DNA from 3 places in the Pantoea sp. YU22 genome. Region 1 is predicted to be linked to each of the others. Evidence: predicted binding sites of a transcription regulator. Region 1 holds the regulator's gene; each other region holds the start of a gene.

Region 1 (10,782 bases):
GTCATCCACGCCGTGCTGACCGGTATCTCTGTCTTTATCGCCGCCAGCATGCACTGGATTGCCGGTTTCGGCTTTAGCGCCGGTCTGGTGGATATGGTGCTGTCGAGCCGCAACCCGCTGGCGACCCACTGGTGGATGCTGATCCCGCAGGGTATCGTCTTCTTTGTGCTCTACTATGTGGTGTTCCGCTTCACTATTCAGAAATTCAACCTGATGACGCCGGGCCGCGAGCTGGCGGTAGCAGGCGACGAAACGGACGGCTATGACGTCAACGTCGACAACACTGACAACGGCGAGAGCGCAACCGAATCGCTGGCGCGTCGCTATATCGGCGCAGTCGGCGGCTCCGACAACCTGACCGGCATTGACGCCTGCATCACCCGTCTGCGTCTGAACGTGAAAGACTCGTCACAGGTGAATGAATCGGTCGCCAAACATCTGGGCGCGTCAGGCGTTATTCGCCTGAACAAACAGAGCGTGCAGGTTATTGTCGGCACCCAGGCGGAAAGCATCGCCACCGCTATGAAAAAGGTGCTGACAAAAGGGCCAGTCGCATCGGCGGGCGGCGCGTCTACCGCCGCTGCGGCACCGGTAGTAAAACCGCAGGCGGCGTTGAATCGCGACAGTAAGGTGATTGCGACGCTGCTGGCGCCGGTAAGCGGCAACGTTGTCGCCCTTGACGCTGTGCCTGACGAAGCCTTCGCCAGCAAGGCGGTGGGTGAGGGACTGGCGATTAAACCGACGGGTAAAGTGGTGGTGGCGCCAGCCGCAGGTACGGTAGTGAAGATTTTCGACACCAATCATGCCTTCTGTCTGGAAACCAGCAGCGGCGTGGAGATTGTGGTGCATATGGGCCTCGATACCGTGGCGCTGGGTGGCAAAGGCTTTACCCGGCTGGTGGAAGAGGGCGCGATGGTGTCGGCGGGACAGCCGGTGCTGGAGATGGATCTCGATTTCCTGAACGCCAACGCGCGCTCGATGATCAGTCCGGTCGTGGTCAGCAACAGTGAGGATTTCGTCGGTCTGACGCTGCTGGCGACCGGCACGGTAGTGGCCGGAGAAACCCCGCTTTATGAGGTAAAAGGCTAAGCCCTTAACCGCGGCGACGTAAAAAAAAGCAGGCAGGAAGCAATTCCTGCCTTTTTTCGTTTTATCGCCTTAACAAACCGGTTGTTTCCCTTCGGCGCTTTGTGGATCATACTCCGTTACTTCGTGGTACAAACCACCCGCTATACGTATTGAGGATTGAGAGATGAGTGAGGCTGAAGCCCGCCCAACTAACTTTATTCGTCAGATCATTGACGAAGATTTGGCGAGCGGCAAGCACAACAGCGTGCATACCCGTTTCCCGCCTGAGCCTAATGGCTATCTGCATATTGGCCATGCAAAATCGATCTGCCTGAACTTCGGCATCGCTCAGGACTATCAGGGTCAGTGCAACCTGCGTTTCGACGATACCAACCCGGTTAAAGAAGATATGGAGTTCGTTGAATCCATCAAACGCGACGTGCGGTGGCTGGGCTTTGAGTGGAGTGGGGAGGTTCGCTATTCCTCTGATTACTTCGATCAGCTTTATCACTACGCGGTTGAACTGATCAATAAAGGCCTGGCCTATGTTGACGAACTGACGCCGGAAGAGATCCGCGAATATCGCGGCACCCTGACCGCGCCGGGTAAAAACAGCCCATACCGCGATCGCAGCGTAGAAGAGAACCTGGCGCTGTTCGAAAAAATGCGCAACGGCGAGTTTGCCGAGGGCAAAGCCTGCCTGCGCGCCAAAATCGATATGGCCTCCAGCTTTATCGTAATGCGCGATCCGGTGCTCTACCGCATTAAGTTTGCCGAGCATCATCAGACCGGCAAAAAGTGGTGCATCTATCCGATGTACGACTTTACCCACTGCATCTCCGATGCGCTGGAAAATATCACCCATTCGCTCTGTACGCTGGAGTTCCAGGATAACCGCCGTCTGTATGACTGGGTGCTGGACAACATCTCTATTCCGGTGCATCCGCGCCAGTATGAGTTCTCCCGCCTTAACCTCGAATATGCGGTGATGTCGAAACGTAAGCTGACGCAGCTGGTCAGCGAGAACGTGGTAGAAGGCTGGGACGATCCGCGCATGCTGACCGTGTCTGGTCTGCGCCGTCGCGGCTACACTGCCGCTTCGATCCGTGAGTTCTGCCGCCGTATTGGCGTAACCAAACAGGACAACGTGGTGGAGATGGCGTCGCTGGAGTCCTGCATTCGCGACGATTTGAACGAAAACGCGCCGCGCGCTATGGCGGTGCTCGATCCGCTGAAAGTGGTGATTGAAAACCTGCCGGCTGGGCATAATGAAATCATCACTATGCCGAACCATCCGAACAAGCCCGAAATGGGCACTCGCGATGTGCCTTTTGGCCGTGAGGTCTGGATCGACCGCGCTGACTTCCGCGAAGAAGCCAACAAGCAGTACAAGCGCCTGGTGCTGGGCAAAGAAGTTCGCCTGCGCAATGCTTATGTGATCCGCGCCGAACGCGTTGCTAAAGATGAAGAAGGCAATATCACCTGCATCTACTGCACCTGCGACGTCGATACCTTAAGCAAAGATCCGGCTGATGGCCGCAAGGTGAAAGGAGTAATCCACTGGGTCTCTGCGGATCACGCGCTGCCAGCGGAATTCCGACTCTACGATCGCCTGTTCAGCGTGCCGAATCCAGGCGCGGAAGAGGATTTCCTGACGACCATCAATCCGAACTCTTTAGAGATCCGTCAGGGATTCGTCGAGCCGGGCCTGCAGAATGCCAGCCCGGAAGCGCCTTATCAGTTTGAGCGCGAAGGCTATTTCTGCGCCGACAGCCGCTACTCACGTCCAAACCAGCTGGTGTTTAACCGCACCGTGGGTCTGCGTGATACCTGGGCGAAAATCGGCGATTAGATTTTTAAATCAACGTCATCATAAAATCATTAAAGGGCGAGCAATCGCCCTTTTTTATGACTGCAATCTGCACTTAGACGTTTTTTTGTGCTGTTGTAAATAATCAACTCTTGTCAGGCCGCGCTGGGAGTTATCTGAGTTAACAAAAATTAATCAGTTTCCAGCTGTGAATTTCGTTTTTTCAGGTAGGCTATTCGCTCTTAAAAGAGGCTATGCGGGCAATAAGAAGGAAAAATGATGACGGCTCTTGGTCAGGAAGCAAAACACAGCGTGGTGGTTTTACATCAGTTAATCGAACGTATATTTAACCAGCCTTCAGGTGGGGATGACACTTTCCATCTGCTGCTGTCGCATTTCCATCCCGATTTCCGCATGGTGACGCCGCAGGGCAGGCTGCTCGATCTGAACCAGACCGAAGAGCTGTTCCGCCAGCTGCAGGGACGACGAGAAGGAATGCGCATCGCGACCAGCGAGCACGCCGTCATCTCTCAGCAAAAAGATGAAATCACCATTCAGTACCGTGAACTGCAAATGATGAACGGCAGCGATCAGACGCGCATCTCGCTGGCGATTCTGGACTGCAGCACGTCCGTTCCCCGCTGGCGCTACCTGCACGAAACGCTGGTTGCCTGACGCCCATAAAAAAGCCGGTAGACATACCGGCTTTTAGAATGACTGCATAGCACATTTTTACTGGTCGTGGAGCGTTTCGTCTTCGCGGCAATCGCCCAGCGCACAGTGACCGTAGAGATAAAGACTGTGGTTAGTCAGCTTGATGCCGTGGCGAGTTGCGATATCCCGCTGGCGCGCTTCGATCGACTCATCGCTGAACTCGATCACTTTGCCACAGTCGAGGCAGATCAGATGATCGTGATGCTGCTGCTGGGTCAGTTCGAAAACCGATTTCCCGCCTTCAAAGTTGTGACGCGTCACAATGCCCGCATCGTCAAACTGGTTAAGTACACGATAAACGGTAGCCAGACCAATCTCTTCGCCCATATCGATCAGGCGTTTATAAAGATCTTCCGCGCTGACGTGATGGCACTGAGGTTCCTGAAGCACTTCCAGAATTTTAAGTCTGGGCAGCGTGACTTTCAGGCCAGCCTTCTTTAATGCGGTGTTGTTGTCAGTCATGCGGATATTGTCCTGTTACTTTGCTGGTTACTTGAGGCGCCTTGCCTTGAATGTCGTTCGGTGTCTGTTCTCATTTGCGTCTCATTATAGAGGTGAAGTATTGAAATGAAAACCGAGGGAAACGCCTGAGATCAACACGGGCTGTAAGAAGATACGTAACGGCACCGGGCGGAGAAATACAGGAGGTTCGTTATCATTTCGCTAACTTCATGACCTCGCGGGAGAAATAAGCAGATAACCGATGTGGGTATTGTACAGAATCGGAGATAAAAGTTAAAAAGCTGTAGCTATTATTTCTATAGGAAAAAACATTAACTCAATGTGAGCCAGCGCCCACATTGAGTATGTGGGTAATCAGGCTTCGATGATCGCCTGCAGCTGCAGTTCGTCATAGATCTGTTTAACCCAGGCGTCGACACGCTGGCTGGTGAGTTCCGGCTGACGATCTTCATCAATGGCCAGACCGAGGAAGTGTTTGTCGTCCGCCAGACCTTTAGAGGCTTCAAAGTGATAACCTTCGGTCGGCCAGTGACCCACGATCACCGCGCCGTTCGGCTCGATGATATCGCGAATGGTGCCCATCGCGTCGCAGAAATATTCTGCGTAGTCTTCCTGATCGCCGCAGCCGAAAAGCGCTACCAGCTTGCCGTTAAAATCGATCTCTTCCAGCGTCGGGAAGAAATCATCCCAGTCGCACTGCGCTTCGCCGTAGTACCAGGTTGGAATGCCCAGCAGCAGAATGTCGAACGCTTCCAGATCTTCTTTAGTACTCTTGGCAATGTCATGCACTTCCGCAACGTCTTTGCCCAGTTGTTTCTGGATCATTTTTGCAATGTTTTCGGTGTTGCCGGTATCGCTGCCAAAGAAGATGCCTACGATTGCCATGGGGTAAATAACCTCTTAAATCCTGATAATGAGATGCATGCGCAGAGCGCACAATTAAGCGAATGATAGCAGAGCGAGCAAACGGGCGGAACTTGAAAAGCCGCGCGATTTGCTTCTGCGTGCGCTTTGCGCGATTCAGTCCAGTTTGAGTTGCGCCAGCAGCATTTGTTCAATCAGTTCGCTGCGGCTGATGTTGCGCTGCTCAGCCAGCGTATTCAACGCATCCACGGCTTCGCTGGTCATTTTGAGTTCGACACGGCGCAGCCCGCGCACTTTGTCACGTTTCAGTTGATTGCGCTTATTGATGCGCAGCTGTTCATCACGCGATAGCGGACTGGTTTTCGGTCGACCGGGCCGACGCTCGTTTGCAAACAGATCCAGCGTGGTGCGGTCAGTGTGTTCTTTTGCCATGGCTTAGTAAAACTGAAGGCGCGAACAGGCGCGTTTATAACGAAATGGGCCATTGCCGCGACAAAAAATGAGCAGCGGCAAAATTTAGCGCGCCATCATACTCCAGCCGAAGAGATGACGCCAATGCTAAACCGCGAACGGCAAGCTTTTGCTTTTAAAGCGCAAAAAAGCGACGAACGCTGCGCAATACGGCATCAGGCTTCTCGGCGTGCACCCAGTGGCCAGCGCCGCTGATCACGTGCGCATGGGCCGCCGGAAACTGACGCAGCAGCGCGTCGCGGTAGTGATTGTCGAGATAGGGCGAGTCGCCGCCGCGAATAAAGAGCGCGGGATGGGGCCAGGCCGGCACCTCTTCCCAGCCAGTTATTGTAGCGTAATTATCCCATAGCGCCGGAACGTTGAAGCGCCACTCGCCATCCTGAAACGATTTAAGAAGGAACTGGATAACGCCGTCCTCTTTAATATGAGTGCGCATCACCTGCGCGGCCTCACTGCGCAGGCGCACGCCTGCGTCGCTCACTGCGCGGACGGCAGCGAAAATTTCGTCGTGGCGTCGTGTCTGGTAATCCACCGGCGCGATATCGATCAGCACCAGCTTCTCCAGCCGCTGCGGCGCCAGCGCGCTCATCGCCATGGCAATTTTACCGCCCATCGAGTGGCCGATAACGGCGACGCGATCGATATGGTGCGCGTCCAGCGTCTCGAACATATCCTGCGCCATGGCGCGATAGCTCATCTCTTCGGCGCGCGGCGAGAGGCCGTGGTTGCGTACATCCACCTGAATCAGCGGCCCTGCGTCTTTCAGGCCGCGCGCCAGCACGCCAAGGTTATCCAGGCTGCCGAACAGGCCGTGAATGAAGAGGATGGGTAAGGAGTCAGCGATTGATTGGTCAGTTTGCAGACGAGCATTTAAAATCATGGCAAAGTTCTTACGATGGGGACCTTGGGTTAGGTTATCATGCTTTTACCTTTCCAGGCGCGACGACACGACAGGCTTTAGGGCATATTCCGACTTTTGCCCTCTGAGCGTGCGAATGCTATCAGCCCGCCTGGTTTTAACTTTATAATCCTTATGTTAGAACCCGCCCGTCCAGCGAACAACCGAGCTTTGCAGCGGTGTTTTTCAGGCTGGCGTGGTTCTGTCACGAGTCAAAACCGTACGGAAAAAGATGAAAACGATCGAAGTTGACGAAGACCTCTACCGCTATATCGCCAGCCACACGCAACATATCGGCGAGAGCGCCTCTGACATTTTACGGCGGATGCTAAAATTTACTGCCGGTCAAAGCGCGCCTGCGGCGGCAGCGCCGTTAGCGGCGGGCGATACGGCGCAAAAAACGATTCAGCCGGTGCGTGCGGAAAACCGTCCGCAGGATCGGGTACGCGCCGTACGTGAACTGCTGCTGTCGGACGAATACGCCGAACAGAAGAAAGCGGTTAATCGTTTTATGATGATTTTGTCAACGCTCTATCGTCTTGATCCTTCGGCTTTTGCTGAGGCTACTGCATCGCTGCAGGGCCGTACTCGCGTTTATTTTGCGGGTGACGAGCAAACGCTGTTGCAAAATGGCACCCATACTAAGCCGAAGCACGTACCCGGCACGCCGTACTGGGTGATCACCAATACCAATACCGGCCGTAAACGCAGCATGGTGGAACACATCATGGTCTCGATGCAGTTCCCGCAGGAGCTGGCAGAGAAAGTTTGCGGCACCATTTAAACTGAAGCGTCAGGGAGAAGCGCCAATGGCCAGTCACCCCCGTGCCGGGCAACCCGCCCAGCAGAGCGATTTGATTAACGTTGCACAGTTAACATCACAGTATTATGTCCTGCAGCCCGACGTGGCGAACCCGGACCATGCGGTGAAATTCGGCACCTCCGGGCATCGTGGTAGCGCAGGCCGTCAGAGCTTTAACGAGCAGCATATTCTGGCGATCGCCCAGGCGATAGCCGAAGAGCGCAAGAAAAACGGCATCACCGGTCCCTGCTATGTCGGTAAAGATACGCACGCGCTCTCTGAGCCAGCGATTCTGTCGGTGCTGGAAGTGCTGGCCGCTAACGGCGTAGACGTCATTGTGCAGCAGGACAATGGCTATACCCCGACGCCCGCTATCTCTAACGCTATCCTTGAGCACAACAAGCAGGGCGGCGCGCAGGCGGACGGCATCGTCATTACGCCGTCGCACAACCCGCCGGAAGATGGCGGCATTAAATACAATCCGCCGAATGGCGGCCCGGCCGACACCAACGTCACGAAAGTGGTGGAGGATCGCGCTAACCAGCTGATCAAAGCAGGCTTGCAAGAAGTAAAACGACTGCCGCTGGATCAGGCGTGGGCGAGCGGCCGTATCGTCGAGAAAGATCTGATTCAGCCCTATGTTGAAGGGCTGGCGCAGGTGATCGACTTTGCCGCTATTCAGAAAGCGGGTCTGAAGCTGGGCGTTGATCCGCTGGGCGGCTCCGGCATGGAGTACTGGAAGCGCATCGCTGAGCATTACAAACTCGATCTCACCATCGTGAACGACGCAATCGACCAGACCTTCCGCTTTATGCATCTGGATAAAGATGGCGTGGTACGTATGGACTGCTCTTCCGAGTGCGCCATGGCGGGACTGCTGGCGTATAAGGACAAGTTCGATCTGGCGTTCGGCAACGACCCTGACTATGACCGTCACGGCATCGTGACGCCGTCAGGCCTGATGAACCCGAACCACTATCTGGCCGTTGCTATCAATTATCTGTTCCAGCATCGTCCGCAGTGGGGCAAAGAGGTCGCCGTAGGCAAAACGCTGGTCTCCAGCGCAATGATCGACCGCGTGGTTAACGATATTGGCCGTAAGCTGGTGGAAGTGCCGGTGGGCTTTAAGTGGTTCGTTGACGGCCTGTTCGACGGCAGCCTCGGTTTCGGCGGCGAAGAGAGCGCAGGCGCGTCTTTCCTGCGCTTCGACGGCTCTGCCTGGTCAACCGATAAAGACGGCATCATTCTTTGCCTGCTGGCGGCGGAGATTACCGCGGTTACCGGCAAGAACCCACAGCAGCACTATGACGAGCTGGCTGCTCGCTTCGGCGCGCCGAGCTACAACCGTTTGCAGGCGCCTGCGACCTCTGCCCAGAAAGCGGCTCTCTCTAAGCTGTCACCGGAGATGGTCAGCGCCGATACGCTGGCGGGCGATCCCATTACCGCGCGTCTGACGGCAGCGCCGGGCAATGGCGCGTCTATCGGCGGTCTGAAAGTGATGACGGAAAACGGCTGGTTCGCCGCGCGTCCGTCAGGCACCGAAGACGCTTACAAGATTTACTGCGAGAGCTTCCTGGGTGCGGAACATCGCGCGCAGATCGAGAAAGAAGCGGTAGAGATTGTTAGCGAAGTGCTGAAAAACGCCTGACAGAAGAGGTGGGCTGAGGCACTCTGGAGCAACAGGCCAGGGCGCCAGGCGGATTTCATGGTCCGCTCGCCCACCTTTCACATTACCTGCTTATATCAGCGCCCTCTGGGCGCTTTTTTATGGCATAAAGCGGTAGCCGATGCCGGTTTCAGTCAGCAAATGTTTTGGCTGCGTTGGATCGGCCTCCAGCTTTTGCCGCAAGTGCGCCATATAGATGCGCAGATAGTGGCTGTGCTCAACCGCATTCGGCCCCCAGACCTGACTCAGCAACTGGCGCTGCGTCAGCACTTTCCCGATATTGTTCAGCAAAATGCCCAGCAGGCGAAATTCAATCGGCGTCAGGTGAATTTCCTGCCCGGCGCGCAGTACGCGGCGCGCGGCCAGGTCTACGCTGACATCGCTAAAGCGAATCACCGGCTCCGGCTGCTGCCCCGGATGGCGGCGCAGCGCCACGCGCACCCTCGCCAGCAGCTCGCCAATGCCGAAGGGCTTCGTCAGATAATCATCCGCGCCGACGTCCAGCGCATCTATTTTATCCTGCTCATCGACGCGTGCCGACAGCACAATGACCGGTACGGCGCTCCACTGACGCAGATCGCGAATAAAATCGCGCCCGTCGCCGTCAGGCAGACCTAAATCGAGGATCACCAGATCGGGCTTGCGCGTGGCTGCTTCAATCAGGCCGCGCTGCAGCGTATCGGCATCAACGACTTTGAGCGCTTCTCCTTCCAGCGCGAGGCGAACAAAACGCCGGATCTCTTTTTCATCTTCAACAATTAATACGGTGGCCACGCGGCGCTGCTCCCTGCCTGAAAACCTGTCGCTACTTTATCAGCAAAACCACAGGCTGCGTATTGATCATAAAGCGATCAGAAGATTAACCATTTTGTAACTTACTTTCACTATTATCTGAAACTGAGTCTTTAAAGCCAAAAATAGTGGTCGGATGAGTAGTAAAATTACACAGGGCAGCGTAATATCTGAGCAAGATCACATTTCAGCCGCTGCTTCAAAGGAGGCCAACGATGTACCAGAAATATCCCTTCTATAAAATTTTCTTGCGTCGTGCGCTGGTTATCCTGCTGGGCGTAACGGCGCTGCCGGTGATGTTGTTTCGTCAGGACCGGGCGCGCTTCTACAGCTATCTGCATCGTATGTGGTGCAAAACCAGCGCCAAGCCGGTCTGGCTGGCGCAAACGGAAGCCGCAGGCGGCGTTTTCTGGTAATGCGCTGGCGTAGCGAAACAGAGCCCGATCATGCTATCGGGCTTTGTTGTTTCTGAAGCCCCGTCACAGAGAAAACCCTCTCCATCCCTGGGATGAGGCTGTTATTCGTTCTATTTTCAGCTACACTTAAACCTCTACAAGATTTCGGAGGTTGTACAAGTATGAGCGTAAAAATTCCGCTGGGTATCAGTGCCTGCCTGCTGGGAGAACAAGTCCGTTTTGACGGCGGTCATAAACGTCTGGCGTTCGCCGTCAACGAGCTTGCGCCTTTTGTACGTTTCGAACCGATTTGCCCCGAAATGGCGATAGGCTTGCCGACGCCGCGCCCGGCCCTGCGGCTGGTGAAACAGAGCGATGAAGAGATCCATCTCTGCTTCAGTAAAGAGGGCGGCGAAGAGCTGACCCAGCAGATGCGCGACTGGTCAGCCGAACGGGTAACATCCCTGCATCATCTGTGCGGCTATATTCTGTGCGCAAAATCACCCAGCTGCGGCATGGAACGCGTGCGCGTCTATGAACCTGACACCAACAACAATCGTAAAGCGGGCATGGGGCTCTTTGCTGAGAGGCTAACGGCGGAAATGCCCTGGCTGCCTGTCGAAGAGGATGGCCGTCTGCACGATCCGGCGCTGCGCGAAAACTTCGTTGGGCGCATCTGCGCACTGCACGAATTCAATCAGATGTGTAAGCGGGGTCTGACGCGCGCGCAGCTTATCGCTTTCCACAGCCGCTACAAGCTGCTGATGCTGGCGCATTCACAGGAAAAATATCGTGAGCTTGGCCCGTTTGTCGCCTCGATGAGCCAGTGGGATTCGCTGG
Region 2 (10,782 bases), on a different contig from region 1:
ATCAGGCCTGTTTTTGCCGACGTTTTTTCCAGATCACCACAATGCTGCCTGCCAGGCCAACAAACAGCAGAACGACCGGCAGCACCATCAGGATCGCCATGACCTGATCTTCATGGCGTTTGATAAAGGGCACCTGGCTGATGCCGTAGCCAAACGCCACGACAATCGCCACCCACAGCAGCCCGCTGAGCCAGTTAAAGAGCTGAAACCGGCCGTTCTGCAGGCCGGAGATGCCCGCCATGGTAGGCAGAATGGTACGGACGAACGCCAGAAAGCGTCCCACCAGCAGCGCCATCAGGCCGTGACGGTTAAAGAGCTGCCACGCGCGCTGATGATATTGCGCTGGCAGGTGCATCAGCCAGCCCTTCACCAGACGCGTATTGCCGAGCCAGCGTCCCTGCAGGTAACTGAGCCAGCAGCCGAGACTGGCGGCGGTGGTCAGGATCACCATGGTCGGGAAAAAATCCATCACCCCTTTGGCGACCATCGCGCCCGCCAGCAGCAGCAAACTGTCGCCTGGCAAAAAAGAGGCGGGAAGCAGGCCATTTTCCAGAAACAGCGTCAGAAACATGACGCCATAAACTACCCAAACCACATTAGGATCGGCCAGCGCGGCAAAATCCTGATGCCAGAGCGCGTGAACAATCTCGTGTAAAACACTCATCTGCTATCCCATCGAGTCACAAGGAATCTATTTTAGCGGCAATCCGGTACAGAGATTTGATCTGCGGCCGGTCGCCATTCTGTGGTTGAGGTTCTGTTTAAGTTATTACTGCGTCAGGCGGTTAAAGCCTGCCGTTAAATCGTCAATCAGGTCGTCAACGTGTTCCAGACCAATATGCAGACGCACCAGGGTTCCGTCAAAGTCGACGCCCCCCGCCGGTCGGATTGCTGCCAGCTCTTCCGGCTGGTTCGCCAGAATAAGCGACTCGTAACCGCCCCACGAATAGGCCATGCTGAAATGGTGGAAGCGATCAAGATAATGTGCCAGTTTTTCGTCGCTGAGTTTTTCATGCAGCACAAATGAAAACAAGCCACTGCTGCCGCTGAAGTCACGTTTCCAGAAGGTGTGGCCTTTGCTCTGCGGCAGCGCCGGATGGTTGACGCGCGCCACTTCCGGACGCGTCGTCAGCCACTCCGCCACCTGCAGCGCGCTCGCCTCATGCTGACGCAGGCGCGTAGCGAGGGTACGCAGGCCGCGGCTCGCCATATAGGCGCTGTCGGCGTCCACCGTCTGGCCCATCAGGTAGGAGTTCTCGCGCAGCTGCTCCCAGCAGCGCGCGTTCGCCACCGCGGTGCCGATCATCGCGTCGCTGTGGCCAATCAGATATTTGGTACCTGCCTGAATTGAAATATCCACGCCGTGCGCCAGTGCATTGAAGAAAAAGCCCGCCGCCCAGGTATTATCCATCATGATCACCGCGTCAGGCGCCTTTGCGCGCACCGCTGCGACAATTGCCGGAATATCCTGTACCTCCATGGTGACAGAGGCGGGGGACTCCAGAAACACCACGCGCGTTTCCGCACGCACCAGCGCGCCAATTTCGCTGCCGATAGTGTGGTCGTAGAAGGTAGTGGCGACGCCGAGCTTGCTGAGGATTTTGGTGCAGAAGTCTTGCGTCGGCTCATAGACCGCGCCGCACATCAGCACATGATCGCCCGCGTCGACAAAAGAGAGAATGGCGTTCGCAACTGCCGCCGCGCCGCAGGGGTAGAGCACGCAGCCCGCGCCGCCTTCCAGCTCGGTCATCGCATCCTGCAGCGAGAAGTGAGTCAGGGTGCCGCGACGGCCATAAAAGAGTTCCCCGGTAGCGCGTCCCGCCGTGGCGCGTTTTTTATCGGCGACGGTGTCAAAAACCAGGGAGGAGGCGCGCTGAATTACGCTGTTGACCGCGCCCTGAGTGTAACGTTTGCTGCGTCCCGCGCTGACTAAGGTGGTATCTATTTTTTTGGTCGTCATTCGTGTCTGCTCTGCCGCCTGCTACAAAGCCTTCACGTTACCACGAATTACCGTTCAGGGTTGACCCCAAATCCTGATATTCAGAACCTGTCCGACAGCGGACAGGGCGCGGCGGCGCGGTGCGCGAGAAGGCCACGCCGCCGCGCCTTTCAGCGCGTTACATCACTCCCATCAGATGCGGCAGCCACAGCGAGAGGGCGGGTATATACGTGATCAGCATCAGCACCAGAAACAACATGACGTAGAAAGGCATCATCGCGCCTACCACCTGCTCAATCTTCTGCTTGCTTACCGCGCTGGCGACAAACAGCACTGTCCCCACCGGCGGGGTAATCAGCCCGATGCCGAGATTGGTCATCATGATCATGCCGAAGTGCACCGGATCGATGCCCAGCGTGGTCGCCACTGGCAGCAGCACCGGCGTCAGGATAAGGATAATCGGCGCCATATCCATCAGCGTGCCGATCACCAGCAGCAGCAGGTTGATGCACATCAGAATGACGTACTTGTTATCCGACAGGCTGGTAAAGGCGTCGGTGATAATGGTCGGCAGCTGCATAAAGGTCATCACCGCGCCGAAGCCCGCCGCAAAGGCGATCAGCACCATCACGATAGTCACCGTCTTGATGGTGCGGAACAGCAGAATATGCAGCTGGTTCCACTTAAAGTCGCGGTAAATAAACATGGTGACGAAGAAGGCCCAGAGGCAGGCGATGGCGGCTGATTCCGACGCGGTAAAGATGCCCGACAGGATGCCGCCCAGAATGATCACGATGGTAAAGAGACCCCAGAAGGCGTCAAAGAAGATTTTCACCGCCTGGCGAAACGGAATGCGTTCCCCTTTGGGGTAACCCCGCTTGCGTGCGAAAGCGAGACACATCACCATCAGGCAGAAACCCAGCAGCAAGCCGGGAAAGATGCCAGCGACGAACAGCGAGGAGATGGTCACCACGCCGCCGGTCGCCAGCGAATAGATCACCGAGTTATGACTGGGCGGCGTCAGCACCGCCTGCACCGAGCCGCTGGCGGTGACCGCCGCGGCAAAGTCGCGCGGATAACCCTTCTGCTCCATTTGCGGAATCATCACCGAACCAATCGAGGCGGTATCCGCCACCGACGAGCCGGAAATCGCGCCGAAAAAGGTTGAGGCGACAATATTCACCAGCGACAGCCCGCCACGAATAAAGCCGACAAAGATATAGGCGAAATTAACCAGCCGTCGCGCAATGCCGCCTTCCGCCATAATCGCGCCTGCCAGAATAAAGAAGGGAATGGTGAGCAGCGAAAACTTATTAACGCCGTTGGTGATCTGAATCACCACCGCCTCCAGCGGCAGATCGATCCACCATGCGCCGATAAAGGCGCTGAGGCCCACAGCGAAGGCGACGGGAAAGCCCAACAGCAGCAGCACAACCAGGCTGCCGATTAACATCAATGCGTCCATGGTCGCTCCTTAATGGGTGCCGCCTAAAACCACCACTGGCCGCTGGCTTTGATCGCCATTCAGCAGCCGCTCAATCACGAACAACAGGGTAAACAGCGCGCCGATGGGGATCGGCAAATACATCTCGCCGTAGGTCACCGCAGGCAGCGAGGCGAGCGGCTGGATCCACATCGCCAGGCAGAGGTTGTAGCTCGCCTGGAAGATCACCAGACAGGTTGCCACCATCAGCAGATCGCACAGGCGCAGCATCAGCCGCTGCGCGGTGGGCGGCAGGCGATCCGTCACCATCGAGACGCAGATATGCGTACCGGCGCGGAAACCCACCGGCGCGCCGATAAAGGTAAAAATGATCATGCAGACAATGGCGACCGGCTCGGGCCACGCCAGCGCGCCGTTTAATACATAGCGGGCGAAAATGCCGATGGGGATCACCGTCACCATCACCAACAGCGCGACGGCAGCGATGCCCATGCACAGCAGATAGAGCCCATCCATCAGACGAGAGTATCGGGTCATATGCGTTACCTGAATAACGCCGCGTCGAATGCGCGGCGGCGGTGGGTTATTTAACGTCGGCTATTTGCGTCATCAGTTCGCTGTATGCGCCGCCAAACCGATCGCGAACCGGCTGCGTGGCTTTCATAAAGTAGTCTCTGTCGGTCTCCTGAAAGGTGACGCCGCCCGCTTTCATCTTCTCAATCGACTGTTGGGTGTAGGTTGCCCACAGCTGACGCTCTTCATCCTGCGCCTCTTTACCGAGCTTCTTCAGCAGCGTCTGATCCTCCGGCGACAGACGCGCCCACGAGGTTTTTGAGAAGAGGATCATCTCCGGCTGGATAAAGTGGCCGGTCAGGGTGTAGAACTTCGCTACCGGCAGGTAGTTATGCGCGACGAAGGTTGGCGGATTGTTCTCCGTACCGTCCACCACGCCGGTCTGCATGGCGCTAAATACTTCGCTGACCCCCATTGCCACCGGGTTCGCTCCCATCGCTTTCAGGGTCGCCAGCGAAATGGCGCTGTTCTGCACGCGGATCTTCATGCCTTTAAGATCCTCTGGTTTGCTGAGCGGCTTTTTGGTGATCATGTTGCGCTCGCCCGCGTCGGTCCAGCCGAGAAACACCATGCGCGCGTTGGCATCGGCGTCGAACTTGTCGACGATCTGTTTGCCGACTTCGCCGTCCAGCACCTTATGCATATGGTCCACGTCGCGAAAGATATAGGGCAGCGTCAGCACGCTGGTTTCGGGCGCGATGGTGGTGACCGGCGCCAGCGAGACGCGGATCATATCGATCGCGCCGAGCTGTACCTGCTGCAGCGTTTGATCTTCATCGCCCAGCACCCCGCCTGCATAGACTTTCATCTCCAGGCGTCCGCTGGTGGCCTGTTTCAGCTTGTCGCCCATATGCTGCAGAGCCACGACGGTGGGGTAGCCGGCGGGCTGAACCTCCGCCACTTTTAATACCTTCGCCGACGCCGATGTCGCGTTCAGGGCGAGCGCCGCAGAGACGGAAGCGGCAAGGATCCATTTATTCATTCTCATTATTTTTCTCCAGGCAGGTAGAGGAGGGCACAGGTATTGCGCGGCAGAGGAGGCGGCCCGCGTGTTGCCAGAATAGGCAAAACGCGCTGGCTGAAAATGCGGCAATGTGAATTGAATGAACAAGCTCACATTTTGAAACGATGTTTTAATAAATTTATACAGGAAATCACATTTCTGAAATCGACCCGAAAAGTGTCATAAAATGTCAGTAACGATCGGGTATACCGTCCCTGTACTTTGTAAATAGTAATGAGAACTACTATCAATTCGCTCGTTTTTTGCTATTATTCGCGCTTATCCATTATTCCTGCATATGAAGTTGGAGACGCAGCGTGGTAGCCAGTGACTTGATGCAAACGGATCTCTCTGTTTGGGGCATGTATCAACATGCTGATATCGTGGTAAAAGTGGTAATGATCGGCCTGTTGCTGGCGTCGGTCGTGACCTGGGCGATTTTTTTTGGAAAGTATGCCGAGCTTAGCGCGGCAAAACGCCGATTAAAAAGCGAGCAGATGGCGCTGGGCGAAGCCCGTAACTTAGGCGACGCCGCCCGTGCCGCCGCGCAGTTCAAAAGCCACAGCCACAGCGCAGTCCTGCTTAATGACGCGCAAAACGAGATTGAACTCTCCGCGGGCGCAGAGGATACCGACGGTATTAAAGAGCGCACCAGCTTCCGCCTTGAGCGCCGCGTCGCCGCCTTCAGCCGCCACGCCGGACGCGGTAACGGCTTCCTCGCCACTATCGGTTCCGTCTCACCCTTTATCGGCCTGTTCGGCACGGTATGGGGCATCATGAACAGCTTTATTGGCATCGCGCAGACGCAGACCACCAACCTGGCCGTTGTCGCCCCCGGCATTGCCGAAGCGCTGCTGGCAACCGCCATCGGTCTGGTCGCAGCGATCCCTGCGGTAGTGATCTACAACGTCTTTGCACGCATGATTGCGGGCTATAAAGCGTCGCTGGGCGACGTGGCCGCGCAAATCCTGCTGCTGCAGAGCCGCGATATCGACCTGGGCAACCTTAACGCGAAAAGCGCTGACGCTCGCCCGACCGCTCAGAAATTACGCGTAGGTTAAGTCATGGCGATGCGATTAAACGACGACCTGGAAAGCGATGGCGAAATGCATGAAATCAACGTAACGCCGTTTATCGACGTTATGCTGGTTCTGCTGATCATCTTTATGGTGGCCGCGCCGCTGGCAACCGTGGATGTTCGCGTTAATCTGCCCGCCTCGACCAGCGCGCCGCAGCCGCGGCCGGAGAAGCCAGTCTATCTGTCGATTAAGGCCGACAAGCAGCTCTTTATCGGCAACGATCCGGTCACGCCGGAGACGCTGGTCAACGTGCTGAACAGCCAGACCGCAGGCAATAAAGAGACGACGATCTTCTTCCAGGCCGACAAGTCGGTGGATTATGAAACCCTGATGAACGTGATGGATAAGCTGCGCGCCGCGGGCTATCTCAAGATCGGCCTGATGGGCATGGAAACCGCCGCAAAATAAGCGGGCAAGCAGATGCAAATTGAAAAGGGCAGCCAGACGGCTGCCCTTTTTGTTTTTGGCGGCGAGGGCGCTGTTTATGGTTTTGCGGCTGCGCAGGCGAGCGGCCTCTGGAGGCTGCCCGTCAGAGAGGAGAAAGGGGGAGTGCGGCATTTAATGGTGAATTATGCTGCATAATTGCGGGGTTAATTATTTGTTACTTTTGGTTTCGTGATTGTAAAGTGCAATGGTGAGGTATGTCACATTATTCCCGGCTCAGGCAGGCTAAAAGGGGAAAAAAACGCAGGAAGCCACTATGAGTCACACTTCACCTTTACAAAAGCCTCAGGGCAGCGCTCGAACCATCTTTAACGTTACCAGCGGTAACTTCCTTGAAATGTATGACTTTATGGTGTTTGGCTATTATGCCACCGCCATATCGAAAACCTTTTTCCCAGGCGACGACCCATTCGCCTCTCTGATGTTAACCCTGATGACCTTCGGCGCTGGCTTTTTAATGCGGCCGCTGGGCGCCATCGTGCTTGGTGCCTATATCGACCATCATGGCCGTCGTAAAGGGCTGCTGTTAACGCTGGGGCTGATGGCGATAGGCACGCTCACCATCGCGGTAGTGCCGGGCTACGCCACGCTGGGCGCCGCCGCGCCGATCCTCATCCTGCTGGGCCGTCTGCTGCAGGGCTTCTCTGCTGGGGTGGAGCTGGGCGGCGTCTCGGTCTATCTGGCGGAGGTTGCGCCGAAAGGACGTAAAGGCTTTTTCGTCAGCTGGCAGTCGGGCAGTCAGCAGATCGCGGTGATCTTCGCTGCGCTGCTCGGCTTGCTGATCAACCATCTGCTGGCAAAAGAGGCGGTGACGGACTGGGGCTGGCGTATTCCTTTCTTCATCGGCTGTATGATCGTGCCGTTTCTGTTCTGGATCCGCCGTATGCTGGAAGAGACCGAAGCCTTTAGCCAGCGCAAACACCATCCCAGCATGCGGGATATTATGCGCTCGCTGGCGAGCAACTGGGCACTGGTGCTGGCGGGAATGCTGATGGTGGTCACCACCACCGTTATGTTCTATATGATCACTGCCTTTACGCCCACCTTCGGCAAAACCGTGCTGATGATGAGTGACAAAGAGAGCTTTCTGGTCACGCTGTGCATCGGCATCTCCAACCTGTTCTGGCTGCCGGTAATGGGCGCGCTGTCGGACCGTATCGGCCGCCGCCCGCTGTTGATTACCTTTACACTGCTGATGATCGTCACCACCTGGCCGGTGCTGCACTGGCTGGTAGGATCGCCGAGCTTCGCCCATCTGATGGAAGCTGAGCTCTGGCTCTCGTTCCTCTACGCCAGCTACAACGGCGCAATGGTGGTCTATCTGGCGGAGATTATGCCTGCCGAAGTGCGCGCCTCAGGTTTCTCGCTCGCCTATAGTCTGGCGACCGCGCTGTTTGGCGGCTTTACGCCCGCTATCTCCAGCTATCTGATCCACGCCACCGGCGATAAAGCGATGCCCGGCGTATGGCTCACTTTTGCCGCCGTTTGCGGTCTGATCGGCACGCTGCTGATTGGACGCATGGTCAAACAGTATCGCGCGCGACGCAGCAGCACCGCCGCCGCTGGCGCCTCCGTTTAAAACGACACATCCACCACCACGCTGTCCGTGTAGTTTCCTGCGGGCGGCGTGGTCTGCGTGGTGAGTATGCGCGCGGTGTAGTTATAGCCGCGCGTCAGTCCATCCGTACTGACGCTGGTGGCGCTGGCGCTGCTGTAGCGATCGGTGCCGCTCGGCCCCCAGCGGTTGCTGCTGGTCCCCTTGTAAATCTCATAGCTCAACCGGTTCGCGCCGCTCGCCATCTGGCGCTGCGTGCCGTTGACATAGCTGCCGTTGCTTAATCCCACCGTGTAGGTGCTGCCTTTGCTGCATACCACGTTAATCGTCTGCGAGACGGCGGAAAAACTGCCGACCAGCGGCGCGCTGCCAAAGCTGATATTGGGCGCGGTAATGGTGGTGCAGTCATTGGTGACGACCAGGGTGACGGCGATGGGGATCACGCCGCTGCCGCTCTGCGGCGTCAGGCAGAGATTGCCGACGCCGATGCTGGTGCAGACGTTATAGGTTACCGCCAGGTTAAGCGTGGTGGTATAAGTGCCGGCGGCGACCGTCTGACCCGGTACGGTGCGCAGATAGACCGGAATGGCGAAGTTGAGGCTGCCCAGCAGTCCGGCGAGATTAACCAGCACCGACTGGCTGAAGACATGGGCGGCACCGCCGATAGTCAGCTCCGTTGCGCAGGCGCTGTCGACGCAGAGCTGGACGGGAATATTGTCCGTGCCGGTATCGCCGCTGCGCTTAAGGATGCCGCGCGTACCGCTGACGTTGGTGGCGCCGGTAAGCTGAAAGGTGATCTGGTTATTGCCCAGCAGCGAGAGTGACGAGCCGGCCCCACAGTTGACGTTGGCATTGGTCGAGGTCGCCTCTGCCGTGCTGTTCACCACGAAGGTCGTGACCGAGCCAAAGCTGGCGGTCGAGCTGGGCAGGGTGCAGGCGGCGCGCGACAGCGTCGGGAAAAGCATCAGCAGCATCAGCAGCAGCATTTTTTTCATGGTGTGATCCCTGAGGTGGCATTATCGGGGTTGGGAGTCGGCGCGCCCGCCGGTCGCGGCGGCAGCGGACAGGTAATCGGGCCATAGGTTTTCAGCGCCTGCGGCTGGCCGCTGGCGATAGTCAGCTCGGTGCTGCAGGTTCGGCCGTCCGGCGTGGCGACGCGAAGGGGGTTGCTGGCGCGCAGGTTTTCCAGCCAGGCGATGCCGTCCCAGCCGACATACTCAGTCGCCTGGCCCTCGCGCAGCACCTGGCTGGAGACCGGCAGCGGCTGACCCTCGGCGTCCTGCAGGATCACGCTGGCGGAGCGCAGCTTCTCTACCGGAAAATGGAGCAGGTAGCCGCTCTGGCGTTTCACCGCAAAGCGCTGTTCAACCTTCGGCGTCGTCATATCGGCGGGCAGATCGAGCGTATCGATATCATACTTCGCCGGATAATAGCTGCTGACCGAGGGCACCAGCAGGTAGCCGCTGCGGTCAGTGCGCCCCATCGACTGGTTTTCATAGCGCACATTGACGTCGGGGTAGCTGGTTTTCACTACCACAAAGGCGTCGTTGATACCGTTGGCGGCAAATACCTGGCTGTCCATTAACACCAGCGAACCCGTGAGATCCGCCCACTGGGTGTTGTAGTCGTCGTCGCCGTAAAAGCCCGCGGAGGTGTCGATTTTATTATTGCGCCAGCGCAGGCTTGCCTGGCGATAATCGCCGCTGTCGCCGCCCTGATTAGCCCAGGAGGCGTCCCAGGCGAAGCCGCCGTCGCTTGGCATCGAGCGCGACAGGTAGAGGCGCTGATTGTTTTCGCCCTGCTGGTCGCGCTCCATGCTGACCGAAGCGCTGCCGTGTTCGCCGAACGGGATCACCAGCGACATCGCGCCGCTCCATGCGCCCTGTTGCTGGTCGCGACTGGCGGAGAGGTAGAGGCTGGCGTTGCCCCACAGCGTTTTGCTCCACGAAAGGTTAAGCAGCCGCGTATGCTGGCCGTCGCCGCCGCTGATATCGATGTAGGCCGCACCGAGGCTGCCGTACTGGCTCAGCGACACGCTGGCGTTGTACTGGGCGCTGCGGCGCGCCAGGCTGTAAGTGGTATTGCTGGCGTTGCTGTTGCCGGCACGACTGTTGAGCAGCGCCAGGTTGCCGAATTCGCGGCTGCGCAGCGTATGCTGTGTGCCGATGCTGAACCAGCTGTTGTTGTACTGGTAGCCCCAGCTGTACTGCGTTCCGGCTGCGCCGCTCATCTGGCTCTGCGCCAGCGCGCCGTTCAGCACACCCAGGCTGCCGATGCGAAACATCGCTCCCGCACCACCCATCGCCAGTGAGTCGCTGCCTTCGGCATGGGTCTCCAGCGTTAGCCAGTCGGTCGCGCCGTAGCGCAGCGAGCCGCTGGCCGCCGCGTTGCCGTAATCGACGTTCTTAATGCCGTAGTTGTTGCGGAACGCGCCGGTGGAAAACGAGTAGTCGCTCAGGCCCGCTTTCAGCAGCGTGCTGGAGACATAAAACGGCAGCGTCGTCGTCACCCGGCGTCCCACCGCGTCGGTGGTGGTAATGACCGCATCGCCTGCGCCGTTGACAAAGGGCACGTTAGTCAGCGACCAGGGACCCGGCTGCACGTTCGCCTGGCTGGACTGGTAGCCGTTGATAAAGAGATCGACGGTGGAGGGCACCGCGGCCTGACCGGAAAAGGCCGGTAGCGGGTAGGTCACGAGATCGGGCCGCACGCTAAAATCGCGGCCGATCTGTATCCCGCCGAGAC
Region 3 (10,782 bases), on a different contig from region 1:
CGCTGCTCACTTATGAAGTCCTGACCGCATTCTTCCTGGAAGCAGGCTTCCTCGGCGTGATGCTGTTCGGCTGGAACCGCGTCGGACCAGGACTGCACTTCTTCGCGACCTGTATGGTGGCGCTGGGCACCCTGATCTCTACGTTCTGGATCCTCGCCTCTAACAGCTGGATGCATACGCCGCAGGGCTATCTGATCCAGAACGGGATTGTGGTGCCGGAGGACTGGCTGAAAATTATCTTCAACCCGTCGTTCCCCTACCGTCTGTTCCATATGTCGGTCGCCGCCTTCCTTGCCAGCGCCTTCTTTGTCGGCGCGTCCGGCGCATGGCATCTGCTGCGCGGCAACGATAACCCGGCTATCCGCAAGATGTTCTCTATGGCGCTGTGGATGGCGCTGATTGTCGCGCCGATTCAGGCGATGATTGGCGATGCGCACGGTCTGAACACCCTTGAGCATCAGCCAGCGAAGATCGCCGCGATTGAGGGACACTGGGAAAACCCGCCGGGCGAAGCGACGCCGCTGATCCTGTTCGGTATCCCGGATATGGATGAAGAACGCACCAAATATGCGGTGGAGATCCCTTACCTCGGCAGCCTGATTCTGACGCACAGCCTGGATAAGCAGGTGCCAGCGCTGAAGACGTTCCCGAAAGAGGATCGTCCTAACTCGCTGATCATCTTCTGGTCATTCCGCGTGATGGTGGCGATGGGGCTGCTGATGATTACGCTTGGCGTGGTCAGCCTGTGGCTGCGTTATAAAGGGCGTCTTTATCAGTCGCGTCCGTTTCTGTGGTTTGCCTTGCTGATGGGGCCTTCTGGTCTGATCGCACTGCTGGCGGGCTGGTTCACGACGGAAATTGGCCGTCAGCCCTGGGTCGTTTACGGCGTGCAGCGCACCATTGATGCGGTGTCTGGTCATGGCGATCTGCATATGAGCATCAGCCTGCTGGCCTTTATCCTGGTTTACTCCGCGGTGTTTGGCGTAGGTTACATCTATATGATCCGTCTGATTAAGAAAGGCCCGCTCACCGGCGAAGGCAAGGATGTGCGTCACGGCGGTCCAGGCCATGGCAAAACTCCGGCTCGTCCGCTCTCTGCGGCACATGAAAGTCTGAACGATCCGCAGGAGGGAAAATAAGATGATCGATTTTTCCATTATCTGGTTCGCGATTATTGTTTTCGCCACCCTGATGTATATCGTCATGGACGGTTTCGATCTCGGTATCGGGCTGCTGTTCCCCTTTAATAAGGATGCGGTCGAGCGCGACATGATGGTTAACACTGTCGCGCCGGTATGGGATGGCAACGAGACCTGGCTGGTGCTGGGCGGCGCGGGTCTGTATGGCGCTTTCCCGCTGGCTTATTCCGTGATCGCCGATGCGCTCTCTATTCCGCTGACGGCGATGCTGATTGGCCTGATCTTCCGCGGCGTCGCCTTTGAGTTCCGCTTTAAGGCGACCGAAACGCACCGCGCGTTTTGGGACAAGTCTTTCGTGGCGGGCTCTATTCTGGCGACCTTCAGCCAGGGCGTGGCGGTTGGCGCGATGCTTGACGGCATTCAGGTAACAGGTCGTCATTTCAGCGGTTCCGCAATGGACTGGCTGGCGCCGTTCCCGCTGTTCTGCGGCGTGGGTCTGGTTATCGCCTATGCGCTGCTGGGCTGTACCTGGCTGATTATGAAAACCGAGCATGAGCTGCATCGTAAGATGTCTGCGCTGGCGACGCCGCTGGTGATCGCGCTGCTGGTAGTGGTCGGCATTATCAGCCTGTGGACGCCGTTCAGCCATGACGCTATCGCGCAGCGCTGGTTTACCCGTCCGAACCTTTACTGGTTCCTGCCGGTTCCGGTGCTGGTGCTGCTCTGCTCGTGGGGCATTATTCGCGCCATTAAGCGCGAGGCGCACTATTCGCCGTTCCTGCTGACGCTGGCGCTGATTTTCCTCGGCTTTTCCGGACTTGGCATTAGCGTATGGCCGAATATTATTCCGCCTTCCGTTACGATCTGGCAGGCAGCGTCTCCGGCGATTAGCCAGGCCTTTATGCTGGTAGGCAGTTTGTTGATTATTCCGATGATTCTTGGCTACACCTTCTGGAGCTACTACGTGTTCCGCGGGAAAGTCAAAGCAGACGAAGGATACCATTGATATGCGAACCGAAGTCGACAGCATGAAAAACCACAATGAAGCCAAAGCCCCGTTGTGGAAACGCATTCTGTGGCTGGTGGTGATCTATGGAGCAAGCGTGCTGGCGCTCGGTGTCGTGGCCATGCTGTTCCGGATGATGATGACCGCAGCAGGTATGCGAAGTCACTAACAGTTTTGGTTGATATAAAGGCTGGCGTTGCCAGCCTTTTTTTATGCCTTTATATGGGCAAGGGCAAGGGCCGGTGCTGACGCCAATGGCATGGGCCGATCGCAAAGTCGCTCAAGGCATCCATGCTCGCTCGGCCCGCGACATCCCTGTCGCGGGACGCTTTGCTCTTCTGCCCATGCCATTAGCGTTTCAGACACGGGTGCGATTGCGACTTTGTTTTAAACAGTTTTGTTGCGGGGGCTTTGCTCTTCTGCTCACGTCATTGGCTTTTCAGGCACGGGACGATTGCGACTTTGTTTTAAACAGTTTTGTTGCGGGGGCTTTGCTCTTCTGCCCACGTCATTGGCTTTTCAGACACGGGTGAGATTGCGACATTGTTTAAAACAGCTCTTCGCGGGACGCTTTGCTCTTCTGTTGATGCTCTCGGCGTTTCATTTCTTAGCCTCTCCCCTGACAGGCTAAACATTAAATGCCTTTTATCGCCGCTTTGCTTGCGCTTTCTTTACCCTTTCTTACATGCGTAAGACGTTTTTGTTATGATTATGTGACTAATCTCGCACTACTTTCTACGATCTTCACAGAAATGCTCAGCCTGAACGTAAAAAAACAGTACATCAGCGATCTGGTGGACTGGATTGAGGCGAATCTGACCGACGATCTCAATATCGATCTGATTACCCTGAAATCCGGCTACTCCAAATGGCACATGCAGCGCATGTTCAAAGAGATGACCGGCCAGACGCTGGCGGCCTATACGCGCAAGCGTCGCCTGACGATGTCCGCTATGGCGCTGCGTCTGACCCGCATGCCGCTAATCGATATCGCGGTGCGTTTTGGTTTTGATAACCAGCAGAACTTCACCCGCGTCTTCAAGAACCATTTCTCCCTCACGCCAGGCGCTTTCCGCCGCGTGCCCGACCTGCAGCTGAAAAGCTTCCACGGGCCTATCTCCATTCACGGCGAAATGATGCAGGCGCAGCTGGTAGAGCGCGATGAGCTGCAGCTGCGCGGCGAGCTGATCGAGTGGGAGTGTAAATTCGGCGACTACGTGCGCGACCATGCGCAGACCGTCGCGCAGCAGGCGCGCAACTTTGTTCGTCTGGCTGGTCAGCAGGTCGATCGCGGCTGGCTCGGCTTTCAGTATGGCCCCGGCAACTCGGCGGAACAGCAGCATATCAGCCTGTTCCAGGCGCTGGAGAGCCAGCACGCCGATATCCTGGGACCGAATATCGTCAACTGGACGTCGGCGCGCGGCCTTTACGCCACCATCCCCTGGCAAGGCTCGCCGGAGCAGCTCACGCGCTTTATCGCCGATCTTTACTACGTGCATCTGCCTGCGCTGGGTGTCGCGCGCCGTCAGGGAAAAGATCTGCTGCGGCTGGATATGAAGGCCTCAACCCCCGATGCGCTGGTCGGTCTCTTCTCTGTGCCTGTCACCCAGTGCTGACAGCGGCTTTTCGTGCGGTGAAACGTGATAAACCGCACGATTCTATAAAACAGATGCGCTTTCTGGCGTAAAATTCCTGTCTTAACCCGGAAGCCATGCGGATATCGTGCATAAGGCTGGCCGGACTGGATATTCATCTGCCTTTCAGGTTCTTTCCGAACCAGATATAAAACGACGACAACCATGAAACTTTCTTCGCTGTTACTTACTACGGCGCTTGCTGCTTTGCCGCTCTTTGCCGGCGCCCAGATGGCTGAACCCTTTACGCCGCCTGCTGGCCTGCATCCGCACGCCCAGCCGACCCAGCACGAAATCCAGGGCGACAACGCGCTGCCGCAGCAATCGCAAAAGCACTTCAGCTCAGACACCTTAAACGACAACGTCTGATCGTTGCGCGCGCCGGTTCAGCGCGCGCCTTCGCTTTACCCTTTCTCCTTAACGCGTGCAGGCGCTGGCCTGTGCGCCTGTTCGGCTGCGCGGAAATAGCACAATCGATCCTTGCGCCTAAGATATATCATGAGTAATCTGAGCCTCTCAAATGAGAATCATTTCTGACATTCTTACGCATTGACGTCCGCAGCCGGCGACGCTGACCGGCTTCGTAAAAGGAGAACCTATGCATTCCGACAACAGAGCGTTCCGAAGCCGCGCGCCGCAGCGCGTGCGCAACGAGCTGCGTTTTCGCCATATCGCCGTCGCCAGCAAAACGCTGGTTGCGGGTGAATTCTGGCGCGTCACCTTTCACGGCAGCGATCTGGCAGGCTTTAATTCGCCGGGCTTTGACGACCATATCAAGCTCTTTTTCCCGCAGAACAGTGACGACGCGCTGCAGTTGCCGCAGATGACCGATGAAGGCATCGTCTGGCCGAATGGGGCGCGTCCGCCAGCGCGCGACTATACGCCGCTCGCCTTTGACGGCGAAGCGTCGCTAACGCTCGACTTTTACATCCACGACGGCGGCGTCGCCAGCAACTGGGCGCAGCAGGCGAAAGAGGGCGATCGGCTCATTATGGGCGGCCCGCGCGGCTCGCTGGTGGTACCGACCGACTACGGTTTTCAGCTCTATGTCTGCGATGAAACCGGCCTGCCTGCCTTTAAGCGCCGTCAGGCGGCTATCGAGGCGCAGGAGCTGCATCTGTTCGCCTGCGTAGATGAAGCGACCGGGCGCGACTATCTGCCGGATCTGAGCGGGGTGAATGCCCACTGGCTTGGTAGCGGCGCGGCAGAGGCGAATAAACTCGACGCGCTCATCGCCGCGCTGGATAACATCGCCGTTCCGTCGTCAGATTACTTTATCTGGCTGACCGGCGAAGGCGACTTCGCGAAAGCGCTCGGCGACTACTTTGTCGAGCGGCGCGGCCTGGATGGTACCTTTGTGCGCGCCGTCGCTTACTGGCACGCGAAATAAGCTGCCGCCGCCGCCCGTGTTGAATTTTGCCAGGCGGCGGACTACTATCTTCCTCCCGACCATACTCCCCCTTCAGGCAGGCAATGAAACAGGATCCGGCTTTCTCGTGTCATCAGGATTCCCCCGCGCGCGGTGGCTGCGGCGGTCGCCGTAAACGTCGTGAGAAGATGCTGGATGCCAGCGATATCCGCCTGTTAATGCTGCACTTTCTGGCGCAAAACGATGCGCATGGCTACGAGCTGATCAAATCAATCGAAGAGCTTTCCAAAGGGGAATACTCTCCCAGCCCCGGCATTATTTATCCTAACCTGACGCTGCTGGAGGAGATGGACGCTATCCGCGTGGTGGATTCGCAGGCGTCGCGCAAAGCCTATACGCTGAATGCGGCAGGACGTGCGCTGCTGGCAGAACAGCAGGCATCCGTCGAACATATTATCGAGCGTCTCTCCTCGCTGGCTATCCTGGTCAATAACCGCAGCATTCCTGATGTAGATCACGCCATCCATCGTATGCGCGCCGTGCTCAATAACCGCCTGTCACAGGAAGCCATTTCGGCGGAAGCGCTGGAGAATATCGTCGACGCGCTGAATGCGGCGGCGGATAAGATCGCCGCCAGCTAAAGCCGCTGTCTCAGCTTTTTTTCTTATCGACATGTCCCAGCGAACGCTCCGGGAAGCAGACGTCGCGCACGCGCTGCTTCAGCGCCGCCGCGTCTGGAAAGCCGCCGTCGCGCTTACGCTCCCAGAGGATTTCATCATTAATGGTGATCACGAAAATCCCGCCGGTCCCGGGCCGGAGCGTGACTGCCGCCAGATCGTCTGCGAAGGTATGCAAAAGTTCCTGCGCCATCCAGGCGGAGCGCAGCAGCCAGTTACACTGCGTGCAGTAGTGGATAGTGATGGTGGGTTTCTCAGTCATGGCAATGTTCCAGCGTGGCAGTAGTCAATGACGTAAAGCGCAGATTAGCAAATTGTGCGGTACAAGATACATCTTAATCTGCACCTAGTTGATAATGATTCCCACTTGCATTACAGTCCTTGCGAAATTACTTATAATAAAAACGGCGTTTCTGTTTACGGTTTTATGTGCGAAACCGTAGTCTGACTACTGATAGCAAGTAAGTGAGCAAATACTAACGTTTATAAAGGTATTTGCGCTTATGTCTTCAATGTTTCAGGGATTGACCCAACAGCGGCTCTGTAAAATTGCGCTGCTGGCCTCTTCGGTTCATGTCGCCTGCGGCTATGCCGACAGCAACACGCTTGCCGCTGAAAAAAACAGCAGCGAGCCTGTGATGACCGTTACCGCGCCGAAACCTGACGCGGGAAATAAAACCACTCTTACCGCCGATGACCTTCAGAAACGTGGGGCGAACGACTTCGGCTCTATTATGCGTTACGAGCCGTTAATCAGCGCCAACGGAGCGGCAGGCGGCTCTTCAGTAGGTAAAAGCGGCTTCGATCGCGCAGGCTACACTGGCTATAACATTCGCGGTCTGGAGAGCAATCGCGTCGGACTCGACGTTGACGGCATTCCGCTGCCGGATGCGACAGGGCGACCCTATGTCAGCCGCGTCGGCAACAACACCTTCGGTATCGGTCGCGGCGACTATATCGATCCCTATATGTTCGGCAGCATAGATATTGAAAAGGGCGCAACGGCGGTCAGTCAGCCTAACACCGCTATCGGCGGCAACGTCTCTTTCCATAACAAAAGCGCCGATGACTACCTGAGCAGCAGCAAACACACCTATTTCGGCTATCAGAGCGACTACGACTCCTCTAACCGCAGCTGGCACAACGGCATCACGGCGGCGGCGGGCGACGACGAGCTGCGCGGGGTGTTCGTCTACAGCCGCCGTGACGGTCAGGAGACCAGAAACAACAGCGGCGTGAAAGCATCTTATCCGGCTAACTGGCACTCCGATGCCTTTATGACCTCAGGCATCTGGCAACCGAACGATCGGCACAAGCTGAGCGCCACCTTTGACTATTACCAGAAAACTAACCATACCCACTACGATGGCTGGAACAGCGGCGGCACTGCCGTCTGGGGAACCACGCAGCAGCAGAGCGATACGCGCCGCTTCGGCGTCAGCCTGGGGGATGAATGGACGCCTTACAATGACCTGCTTGATACGCTGACCACGCGTCTCTACTGGCAGAAAACCGAGTCGCACGACAACACCTGGATGCCGAGCAGCGCCACCGCTTATAAAAGGGTCTGGTCGGACTACAACACCGATAGCCTGGGCTTCGACACGCGCGCCACTAAAAACCTGGGCCGTCATGAACTGAGCGCCGGTATTAACGCCCGCGGGGAAAAAACCGAGCGTCCGTTCCGCTCTACCTCAACCTCGTCGTATGGTAACGCTGGCGCGATTATGCAGCCGCAGGCCGACAGTCGCAGCTATACCGTAGCGGGCTACGTCCAGGACAAAATCAATTTCGACCTCGCCAGCCATAACTTCGCGGTGATCCCCGGCGCGCGCGTAATGTACCAGAACACCAAACCGCGCGACCTCTCCGATCTCGCCTCCGGCAGCAGCGTGCTGACCGCAGAACAGCTGGAAGCGCTTTACGGCTCCGGCAGCAGCGATACTAAGGTATTGCCGTCGCTCACCTTCCAGTACGATCTGACGCCAGCGCTGATCACTTACCTGCAATACAAGCGTGGCGTGCAGTTCCCGACCGCCAGCCAGCTTTACGGCTCATGGAATATGGGCGCCAGCTATGCGGGCACTGCCCAGTATGCCTTGATCGGCAACACGGACCTGAAAACAGAAACCAGCAATAATATTGAATGGGGTCTGAAAGGTCAGGTAACGGAAGGCGTCACGGTGAATACCTCGCTGTTCTACAACCAGTACAAAAACTTTATCGCCTACACGCGCTACACCCGCTCTGGCAACCCTGACAAATTTGTTAACGTGCCGAGCAATATCTACACCTCTTTCCAGGCGGAAAACCGCGATAAAGCCTATATCTACGGCGCCGAACTGACGACCAAAGTTAACTTTGGCACCTGGTTCCAGCCGGTCGACGGGCTGAGCGCCACCTTTGCGCTGGGCTATAACGAAGGGAAGTCAAAATCGAACTACACGGGCGACAAATATGTCGATCTCGACAGCGTCGCGCCGCTGAAGGCGATCGTCGGCCTGGCGTGGGACGATGCGCAGCGCGGCTATGGCGCCGCCGTTACCGCAACCTTTGTTAAAGGCAAGCGCGCCACTGAGACCAACCGCGAAAGCTACAAAAATACAGGCACGGCGATTACCGACTCCACCAGCGAATATATGCGCGTGCCGGGCTATGGCATGGTGGATGCTACCGCTTACTGGCAGGTTGCGAAAAATGTCCGGCTGAGCGGCGGCGTCTATAACCTGACCGACCGCAAATACTGGGATTACACCAGCAGCCGCCAGCTGACCACCGACACGGCGCAGGATCGCAACGATGTGGCGCTGGCGGTAATGCCGGGCCGTACGTATCAACTGGGCGTTAACGTCGAATTTTAATCACTCGTCCGCCCTGCGCAGGCGCAGGGCGCTTTTCTGAAGGGAGTAGTGCGCAATGAACCCACTTTGGCAGCAGTACCAGCTAGCGAAAAGCGAACATCCGAAAAAATATGCCCGCGACCTGGCGGCCCTGATGGGCGTCAGCGAAGCCGAGCTGTGCCACGCCCGCGTCGGCCATGAGGCGCAGCCGCTGAAGCCGCAGTTTCGCGAGCTGATGCTGGCGCTGGAAGCGGTTGGCGAAACGAAAAATATCACCCGCAATGCTTATGCGGTGCATGAGCACCTCGGCCATTACCAGAACGTCAGGCTGGGCGACCACGCCGGGCTGGTGCTTAATCCACGCGCGCTCGACCTGCGTTTTTTCCCTGACCAGTGGCGCAGCGCTTTCTTTCTGCGCGAGCAGAGCGCGCGCGGCGAGCGGCAGAGTATCCAGATCTTTGACCGTTACGGCGACGCGGTGCTGAAAATCTACGCCACCGACCATACCGATATGAACGCCTGGCAGGTGCTGATTGCGCGCTTTGTTGATAACGCGCCCGCCGAGCTGAGAGTCGAGGCGGCGGAGGCAGCTAATTTCGCCTGCGATTTCGACGCCGCCGCCCTCGACAGCGAGTGGCGCGCCATGACTGACGTGCACCAGTTTTTCCGGTTGCTGAAACGCCATAACGTTTCAAGGCTGCAGGCGTTCCGCGCGGCGGGAGACGATCTGGCATGGCGCGTGGATAACAACTCGCTGGCACGTCTGCTGACGCAGGTGCAGGAGGAGGGCAATGAAATAATGATTTTCGTCGGCAATCGGGGCTGCACGCAAATCTTTACCGGCGCGCTGGAAAAGCTCGTGCCGACAGGAAACTGGCTCAACGTATTCAATTCAAACTTTACGCTGCATTTGATGGCGGATCGCATCCATGAGAGCTGGGTGACGCGCAAACCGAGCGGCGACGGCTTCGTCACCAGCCTGGAGCTGTTCGCCGCTGACGGTACGCAGATCGCACAGCTCTACGGCCAGCGCAGCGAAGGCACGCCGGAACAAACGCGCTGGCGCGAGCAGGTGACTTCGCTGAGCGCGGCGGGAGAGGCGGCATGAAACGGCTGATCCCCTGGCTGCTGTTGCTGGCGCTGCCGACGTTCGCAGCGGAGCGCATTATCTCTATCGGCGGCGACGTCACGCAGATCGTCTATGCGCTGGGGGGCCAGCAGGCGCTGGTGGCGCGCGACAGCACCAGTCAGCATCCGGCGCTGGCGAAGCGTCTGCCGAATATCGGCTATATGCGTCAGCTCAACGCCGAAGGCATCCTGGCGCTAGAGCCGACGCTGGTGCTGAGCAGTGCGCAGGCGAAACCCTCGCTGGCGCTGCAGCAGATCGCTCAGACGGGCGTAAAGGTGGTGGAAGTCACCGGTGAGAACAGCCTCAAGGCTATCCCTGAAAAAATCGCCACCATTGGTAAGGCGCTGCATCGCGATGAGGAGGCGCAGGCGCTGGCGGATCGGGTTAACCGGACGCTGGCGACGCTGCCGAATCGGCCGCTGCCGGTCAGGGTGCTGTTTATTATGACGCACAGCGGCATGAAGTCGCTGGCGGCGGGCAGGGATACCGCCGCCGACGGCGCTATTCGCAGTGCAGGCTTAATCAACGCGATGGGAACGATGCCGCATTATCAGACGCTGTCGCAGGAGGGCATTATCGCCGCCGCGCCGGATCTGGTGGTTATCGGCAGCGACGGGCTGAAAACCTTAGGCGATGAAGAGAAGGTGTGGCGACTGCCTGGCCTGGCACTGACGCCCGCAGGCCAGCATAAAAACCTGCTGGTGATCGATGAGATGGCGCTGCTCGGCTTTGGTCTGGATACGCCGGGCGCGATCGTTAAGCTGCGCAAAGCGGCGGAAGCGGCACGCCATGGCTAACCCGACCGCGTTGCGCTGGCTGGCACTGATGCTGCTTAGCATGCTGGCGGCGATGGCGATAGCGGCGAATCTGGGCGCGATAAGGCTCTCGCTGCGCGTGCTGTGGCAGGCGCCGCTCAGCGATATGGTCTGGCAGATCTGGCTGAATATTCGCCTGCCGCGCGTGCTGCTGGCGGTGCTGATCGGCATGG

What was found. The regulator Fur, encoded in region 1, represses iron uptake genes when iron is present. The targets are predictions, from matches to a motif close to ATAATAATGAGAACNACTATCAA.
Region 2: the regulator Fur is predicted to act here: its motif matches at 5,188-5,210, upstream of exbB (tol-pal system-associated acyl-CoA thioesterase).
Region 3: the regulator Fur is predicted to act here: its motif matches at 6,176-6,198, upstream of EKL29_RS17090 (TonB-dependent receptor domain-containing protein).

The regions. Positions count from the first base shown of each region.
Region 1 is NZ_RYDU01000001.1:7,944-18,725, forward strand. Features, by position in the region: gene nagE (N-acetylglucosamine-specific PTS transporter subunit IIBC) at 1-1,089, shown strand, start outside; gene glnS (glutamine--tRNA ligase) at 1,253-2,920, shown strand; gene EKL29_RS00065 (hypothetical protein) at 3,158-3,553, shown strand; gene fur (ferric iron uptake transcriptional regulator) at 3,611-4,054, opposite strand; gene fldA (flavodoxin FldA) at 4,409-4,939, opposite strand; gene ybfE (LexA regulated protein) at 5,075-5,350, opposite strand; gene ybfF (esterase) at 5,505-6,269, opposite strand; gene seqA (replication initiation negative regulator SeqA) at 6,520-7,071, shown strand; gene pgm (phosphoglucomutase (alpha-D-glucose-1,6-bisphosphate-dependent)) at 7,097-8,737, shown strand; gene kdpE (two-component system response regulator KdpE) at 8,855-9,529, opposite strand; gene EKL29_RS00105 (YbfA family protein) at 9,763-9,963, shown strand; gene EKL29_RS00110 (2-thiouracil desulfurase family protein) at 10,125-10,782, shown strand, end outside.
Region 2 is NZ_RYDU01000014.1:71,174-81,955, reverse strand. Features, by position in the region: gene EKL29_RS17410 (DedA family protein) at 2-664, opposite strand; gene metC (cystathionine beta-lyase) at 770-1,960, opposite strand; gene EKL29_RS17400 (TRAP transporter large permease) at 2,118-3,404, opposite strand; gene EKL29_RS17395 (TRAP transporter small permease) at 3,414-3,920, opposite strand; gene EKL29_RS17390 (TRAP transporter substrate-binding protein) at 3,967-4,944, opposite strand; gene exbB (tol-pal system-associated acyl-CoA thioesterase) at 5,295-6,020, shown strand; gene exbD (TonB system transport protein ExbD) at 6,024-6,446, shown strand; gene EKL29_RS23135 (hypothetical protein) at 6,459-6,620, shown strand; gene EKL29_RS17375 (MFS transporter) at 6,739-8,061, shown strand; gene EKL29_RS17370 (spore coat U domain-containing protein) at 8,058-9,032, opposite strand; gene EKL29_RS17365 (fimbria/pilus outer membrane usher protein) at 9,029-10,782, opposite strand, start outside.
Region 3 is NZ_RYDU01000014.1:6,008-16,789, reverse strand. Features, by position in the region: gene EKL29_RS17130 (cytochrome ubiquinol oxidase subunit I) at 1-1,139, shown strand, start outside; gene cydB (cytochrome d ubiquinol oxidase subunit II) at 1,141-2,145, shown strand; gene EKL29_RS17120 (DUF2474 domain-containing protein) at 2,147-2,314, shown strand; gene EKL29_RS17115 (helix-turn-helix domain-containing protein) at 2,898-3,761, shown strand; gene EKL29_RS17110 (hypothetical protein) at 3,945-4,148, shown strand; gene EKL29_RS17105 (siderophore-interacting protein) at 4,378-5,169, shown strand; gene EKL29_RS17100 (PadR family transcriptional regulator) at 5,253-5,789, shown strand; gene EKL29_RS17095 (SelT/SelW/SelH family protein) at 5,800-6,087, opposite strand; gene EKL29_RS17090 (TonB-dependent receptor domain-containing protein) at 6,329-8,686, shown strand; gene EKL29_RS17085 (hemin-degrading factor) at 8,742-9,773, shown strand; gene EKL29_RS17080 (hemin ABC transporter substrate-binding protein) at 9,770-10,591, shown strand; gene EKL29_RS17075 (iron ABC transporter permease) at 10,584-10,782, shown strand, end outside.